2 regions of the Hymenobacter gelipurpurascens genome follow, and region 1 is predicted to be linked to the other one. Evidence: riboswitches for the same ligand, from Rfam matches in the RefSeq annotation. Region 1 holds a riboswitch; the other holds the start of a gene.

Region 1 (3,278 bases):
GAAGTAGGTGTCTTTCCCAAACAAGCCGGGCCACCAGCTTAGCACGTCTGCGTTAGCCGTGAGGGCGTGGCATACCCATACCACGTTGTCGCGGGAGGCATTAAGACGTCCGTAGGTGTGGTAGGCCACTTCCACGTGCGGCAGCACAGCGCCGCTTTCCAGCCGGAGTGGCCTAGGTAACCGAAAAATTTGTTGGTCGATGTCAGACATAGGGCAAAAGCAAAAGCGGAGGCTGGTCTAGGCCAGCCTCCGCTTCGCTGGTCATGCAGTACTAATAAGTATGATTGAGGTATCGCAATTCGCGTTGCTCAATCCATGCGAAGCCGAAGCCTCACATTATTCCTGTTCCAAAGCCCGCGGGCTGAACCAGCAGACGCACTGGTTCAGCCCCGGCTATGGGCGGGCAGCTTAGTTCAACGGGTTCCTCTCTCACAAAAAATCCGTCGGGCTGCCCGCATTACGCCTGCTGAAGGTCAAGTTCTGGCTGTCCCCACGAAGCAGCAGCCACTTGTTCAACCCCTCTCTTGGTCTTAGACCTCCAGCGTAGCGGCGTGTTCTGGTTCCGGCTCGGGCAGCAGCGTGCTGCCATTAGCCTCGGCAGTGAGCGGGGCGGCGTTGCGCACCGCGTCAAAGGCCTGCTGCAAATCGGCGCGGATATCATCAAAATGCTCAATGCCCACCGAAATGCGCAGCAGCGTAGGCGTTACGCCGGCCGAAAGCTGCTCCTGCTCGGATAACTGCTGGTGCGTGGTGGCCGCGGGCTGAATGATGAGCGTTTTGGCGTCGCCTACGTTGGCCAAGTGGCTAATGAGCTTCAGGTTGTCAATGAATTGCGAGGCGGTTTCCTTACTGCCTTTGATGGCGAAAGTCAGCACGCCGCCGTAGCCGCGCTTCAGGTACTTCTGGGCCAGCTTGTGGTAGGGGCTGCTGGGTAGGCCAGGGTAATTCACGGCCTCTACCTGCGGATGCTGCTCCAGCCAGGTAGCTACGCGCAGGGCGTTTTCCACGGTGCGCTCCACGCGCAGGCTCAGCGTTTCGAGGCCCTGAATCAGCAGGAAGGAGTTGAAAGGGCTCTGCGACGGCCCGAAGTCGCGCAGACCTTCCACGCGGGCCCGGATGATGAAGGCGATGTTGCCAAACGGTCCATTCTTGCCGAAGACATCATTGAACACCAGCCCGTGGTAGCCTTCGGATGGCTCCGTGAATTGCGGGAACTTGCCGTTGCCGAAGTCGTATTTGCCGCCATCCACAATCACGCCGCCGATGCTGGTGCCGTGTCCGCCAATCCATTTCGTGGCCGATTCTACCACAATGTGGGCGCCGTGCTCCAAAGGGCGGAACAAGTAGCCACCAGCACCAAACGTGTTGTCTACGATCAGAGGCAGATCATGCTTGTTGGCAATGGCCGCAATGCGCTCAAAATCCGGAATGCTGAAGCTGGGGTTGCCGATGGTTTCCAGGTAGATAGCCTTCGTTTTGTCGTCGATCAGCTTCTCGAACTGCTCGGGCTGGTCGCCATCCGCAAAGCGAACTTCAATGCCCAACCGCTTGAAGGCCACCTTAAACTGGTTGTAGGTGCCGCCATACAAGTGCGAGGTCGAGACGAAGTTGTCACCGGCCTGCAGGATGTTGTTCAAGGCAATGAACTGCGCCGCCTGCCCCGAGGAAACCGCCAAGGCCGCCACACCGCCTTCGAGCGCGGCAATGCGCTGCTCAAACACGTCGGTGGTGGGGTTCATCAGGCGGGTGTAGATGTTGCCGAATTCCTTCAGAGCAAACAGGTTGGCGCCGTGCTCCGCATTCTTAAACACGTAAGAAGTGGTCTGGTACAGCGGAACGGCGCGGGCACCAGTTACGGGGTCGGGCTGCTGGCCAGCGTGGAGTTGCAAAGTCTCGAAGTGAAGGGCTGGAGTTGACATGACGATCTGGTCAGTAAGGAGTTATCGGAAGAAGGATAGAAGTCTGGAAGGGGAGTTGAGGTCACGATGAGACGTAGCGCAGACCGCCCAAAACCGGCTAAAAGTGGCGGTTAGGATGCGATGGGGCCTGTTGAGAGTGGCCTAGATGGCACAAACACTCTGAGGGCAGAACCAGGAAGAGGGGGAGGGGAGTTGTGCGGAGAAACCGGCCTACGGGCGGTTAGCTACAGCAACAACAGGCGCTGCAACAGCAGCGCATTCGCGCAGCAACGGGAGCGGCCACCGAAACGGCGGGAGCAACACAGAAACCCATCGGCGAGGCGGCGTGCAGCAAGGCAGCCGGGGCGGATGAGGTCAAACGGGCGAAAGCGGGGGTGTTTTCCATGGCACTCTGAGTTATATGCCCCGCCAGCAAAAGCTTGGTCGGGCAGGAATTGGCACCTTTCGCGCGGTCGAAGGTTGCCAGCGGGTCAGGGAGCCTGTTCTCTCGCCGCTTCTGTATAAATCCTATGAAAACTACTCTGCCGCGAGCAGAGGAGTACCGTGTTGGTGTTGCAAATGTATAGCCGGATTTGATATCTGCAATAGATTGGTAAAATATTTTTTCGCAGCGGCGGGTAGTGGCCTAGGCCACGAGCGAGTAAATGCCAGGGTGTGGTAAGTTGTTAGAAATGAGGTTTTAGTAGTTAATATTCGCGTTATGGTTGCTCTCGGCAAGTGCTGCATGCCACTGATCTTAACGGCTTCAGTGACTGCAAAGCCAAGCGAAAAACTTTTTTATTTTCAGTAAAATCGTCTGTTAAAGCATAAAAAAAGCTGCCTTTTGTGAAGGCAGCTTTTAGGATATTTCTAAGGAGGGCGAGTGGCCTAGAGCTTGGGTAGCGTCAGGACTTGGCCTACTTCAATGAGGTCGGGGTTGGAGCCGATAACGCCTTTGTTGGCGTCATAGATCTGGTGCCATTTGGCGGCATCGCCATAGTGGTGCTTGGCAATTTTGGAGAGCGAATCGCCGCTTACTACGGTGTAGGTATCGCCGGCGGCAGCGGTATTGCTGGCTGCGTTGGCATTGTTGCCGAAGAAATCGGTACCACCGCCAGCAGCGGGCTTATTAGCAGGCTCAACAGGTTTTTTATCGCCTTCGTTGGAGAGAAAATCAAACAGTCCCATAGCTAGTGCAAGTTAAAGGTGAGGAGAGGAAAAGGCCGGTTATCAAGCAGATGCAGGATGTCGGTAGTGCGTCTTACGCTAAGGCCTTTCAATAAGTTGTAAGGTTATGGAGGAGCTTAAGCTTAGTTGAACATCTTGGCGTAGGCTACCGTAAGAAGCGCAGTATTCGAACTCTCGCTGTCGGGCCTTATA
Region 2 (3,278 bases), on a different contig from region 1:
GATGCGCTCGGCTACCTGGTCGGGGGTGCCGGTGAGGCCGGAGCGCAGGCCACGGTTCGAGACCGAGTAATCCTGCAGCGATACCTGGTTTTCGAGCTGAGTGCCAGCCAGCCACTGCTGGTAGTTTTTGTAGCCGGCCGCCGAACCGTTCACGTTGGTGATGCGCTCCAGCTCCTTCTTCACTTCCTGCTCCGTGTTGCGCACCACAGAGTAGGCAGCCACCCCAAACTTCATGGGTGGCAAGCCGAGCTTCTCACGGCGCTGGCTCAGGTCCTGAATGCGGCGGCCGATGGCCTCGGGCTCGTCGCCGTGCATGACGTAGCCGTCGCACTGTGCGGCAATGAGGTTTTTGGCGGCTTCCGATTCGCCACCGGCGTAGAGGAACGGCCGGGGGCGCGACACCGGCTTGGGCTGCAGAATGGAGTCGGTTACCTTGTAGAACTTGCCCTCGAAGGTGAAGTGGTCCTGCTTCCAGAGGTTATCGACCACGTGCAGCCACTCGGCGGTGCGGGCGTAACGGTCGTCGTGCTGCTCGAAGTGCACGCCGTACTTCTTGGCCTCATCCTGCCACCACGACGACACCACGTTCAATGACAACCGGCCACCACTGATGTGGTCGATGTTGGCGGCTTGCTTGGCCAGCAGGGCCGGCGAGTGGAAGGTGGGCCGCACGGCCACCATCAGCTCTAGTTTCTTCGTGACGGCGGCCAGGGCGGCGGCCGTGCTCCAGGCATCCAGGGAAGGGGCTTCTTCGCCCTTGATATCGTTGAGATTCAGCTCCGCGATGAGCGAAAGGTCGTAGCCGAGCTCTTCGCTGCGTTGGGCCAGCGTTTTCACATAGTCCCAGTCGGCGCGCATGTTTTCGTCCTCGACGTTGCGCAGCCACCCGCCAAAAACGGGCATCCAATATCCGTATCTCATTATTGTGCGATGAGGTCAGCGGGGGAAGAAGTAATGAAATCAGCACCAACAGGTGCTGCGCCTGACTTAGCGCCGGGCAGCTGCGTTTCGAGGTAGTCCACGAAGCGGGCGTAGGGGTCGAAGCCCACCACATTCACGGCGTCGGCCACGAAGTTGGAGAGGGCGTTGATGTCGTAGAATAGCACGTCGCCGGTGCGGTCATCAATCAGGTATTCGATGCCACCCACGTCAATCTTAGCAGCGGCCACAATGCGCTCCACGGCTTCAATTACCTCGGCTGGGGGCGTGAAAGCTTCCACCTGAATACCTTTTTTAGGCGCCTCCGTGAGGCAGAACTCCGCCGATTGTTCCTCCGGAATCTGGCAGATTTCGGCGGGGCAGAGGTTGAAACTTTCGCCGGTGGTGTACACCTTCATGGCGTACAGAAACTTGCCATTCAGCGTTTCTACGCGGTGAATGTTGCCGCCGTGGGGCGTTACGTATTCCTGTACCAAGGCCGTTTGGTCGATGCCTAGGTCAATCTGGCCAGCGGCCACGGCCGCCTCTACGCCTTCAATCGTGTCAAAGCGGATAATGCCCGCGCCGCTGCCGCCAATGTTCACTTTCACCACGATGGGGAACTGCAGTTGCCGGGCGGCATCTGCAATACGTGAGGCGTGGTTTACTACAAAGGACTTCGGGAACTTCAGGCCCAATGAAGAGAACAAGGAAAGCTGACGGGCCTTGTTAGTTTCGATGGCCGTAGCCGCCGAGCCATTGATAATGCGCGTACCAATACGCTCCAGGTGCGTGGCATAGCCAGCCGTGTGGAAGATGCCCTGGCCGTGACCGCGCAAATAGGCTGAGGAACTCATGCGGTTCACTACCAAGGAGTAGCGGCTCTCTTTTTCCGAGGGGTCGAAGAGGTGATGAGCGGCGTCGATTTTCTCGTAGGCCAGTCCGCGGCGGTCCAGCTCGGCAAACAGGGGCTTAAACCACTCAGGGTGTTCGAAATAGATGCCAATGGGCTTTTGAGCGTGCGACATGAAGTAAGGAGGGGAAATAATGGAAACAGCGAAAAGAAACCGGCCTACCTAAGCGGTTTTCGGCCAGCGAAAAGCTCAGCGCCGGACAGGCGCAGATGTATTCTGAGAGAAGCACGTAGTGGCCTATAAGCCTGCTGAAACCCGATTCTCTGGCGCTAGTGGCCTACACGACAGCCAACCCGCGAGAGTACACGGCCGCCGAATCGGCGCAGCAGAAAACACAGAGAAGGTAAAGCGCCGGCAGAAATCAGCGCAGCGGCCGCCAGCATTCCCAATGAATGCATCGGGGAAGGCGAAAACCGTAGACTACGAAGCGTAGAGGCTACCTAACAACAACAACCCATGCACACGCAAGGCATGCAAACGGCCTGGGTGCGCAGGGCACAACAAGGCTGTTGCATAGCAACGAAAGCGGGAGAAGGGGCGAGAAAGTTGTTGGTAGTAGCCACGGCAACTTGTTTTTATATGGTCAGGACTTGGCACCGTTCCAGCTCATCACTGGGGGTTGCCGGCGTTTCGTCGAGCCTGTCTCTCCACGCCTCTGTATAAAAACAATCCTTTGGTCAGAAAGAATTGACTCCTCAAAGGTAAGGCGTCAGAATTGAAAGTTGCAATAGTGGCCTAGCCGCAATATTTCGGGGTAAGTTTATACGTCTAGGCACTACACGAGAAAGCCGCCGCCACTCAGCCCTGAGTGAGCGGCGGCTTGGCCTTTTGGTGAAAAACGGGCTGCCTATTTCTTCACAGTAGTGGTAGGCGTCCAGCCGCCGCCCAGGGAGCGATATAGATCGATGAGGCGCAGGAACTGCTGGCGGCGGGTATTGCTCAGGTTCAACTCAGCTTCCAGCACGCTGCGCTGGGCCGTGATGACCTCCAGATAGGTGGCGTAGTTGGCTTTAAACAGGTCATCGGAGATGGAAACGGCCTGGTTGAGAGCTTCTACTTCTTGCTGCTGCAACTCGTACATGCGCTGGTAGTTGCCGATGCCGCGCAGGTTGGTTACCACTTCCTCGAAGCCCGTTTGCATAGCTTTCTGATACTCAAAGTAGGCCACCTGCTGCTCGGCGGCGGATCGGCTGTAGTTGGCCTTGAGCGCGTTGCGGTTGATGATCGGACCCGCAAGTCCGGCCAGCGCACCAATAGCTAAGGAACTAGGCGCATTGAACAGGAGGGAAGCTTTGTAGGCATTCAGGCCCACGTACGGCGTGAGCGTGAGCGAAGGCAGAAAGGCGGCGCGGGCGGCAGCAACATCGGCGCGGGCGGCCACCAGCTCCAGCTCAGCTTGTTGCACATCGGGGCGCTTTAGGAGCATAGTGGCGGGCAAACCGGCCT

The links. Region 1 has a riboswitch for S-adenosylmethionine ahead of CFT68_RS15125 (O-acetylhomoserine aminocarboxypropyltransferase/cysteine synthase family protein). Riboswitches for the same ligand answer to the same signal wherever they lie in the genome.
Region 2: another riboswitch for S-adenosylmethionine. It lies ahead of CFT68_RS05690 (ATP-grasp domain-containing protein); the one in region 1 lies ahead of CFT68_RS15125 (O-acetylhomoserine aminocarboxypropyltransferase/cysteine synthase family protein).

What each region holds. Positions count from the first base shown of each region.
Region 1 is NZ_FYEW01000002.1:773,148-776,425, reverse strand. It holds gene metX (homoserine O-acetyltransferase MetX) at 1-210, opposite strand, end outside; gene CFT68_RS15125 (O-acetylhomoserine aminocarboxypropyltransferase/cysteine synthase family protein) at 531-1,919, opposite strand; SAM riboswitch class I at 2,313-2,426, opposite strand; gene CFT68_RS15120 (LysM peptidoglycan-binding domain-containing protein) at 2,787-3,086, opposite strand.
Region 2 is NZ_FYEW01000001.1:1,338,553-1,341,830, reverse strand. It holds gene CFT68_RS05695 (LLM class flavin-dependent oxidoreductase) at 1-921, opposite strand, end outside; gene CFT68_RS05690 (ATP-grasp domain-containing protein) at 921-1,946, opposite strand; SAM riboswitch class I at 2,405-2,498, opposite strand; gene CFT68_RS05685 (efflux transporter outer membrane subunit) at 2,680-3,278, opposite strand, start outside.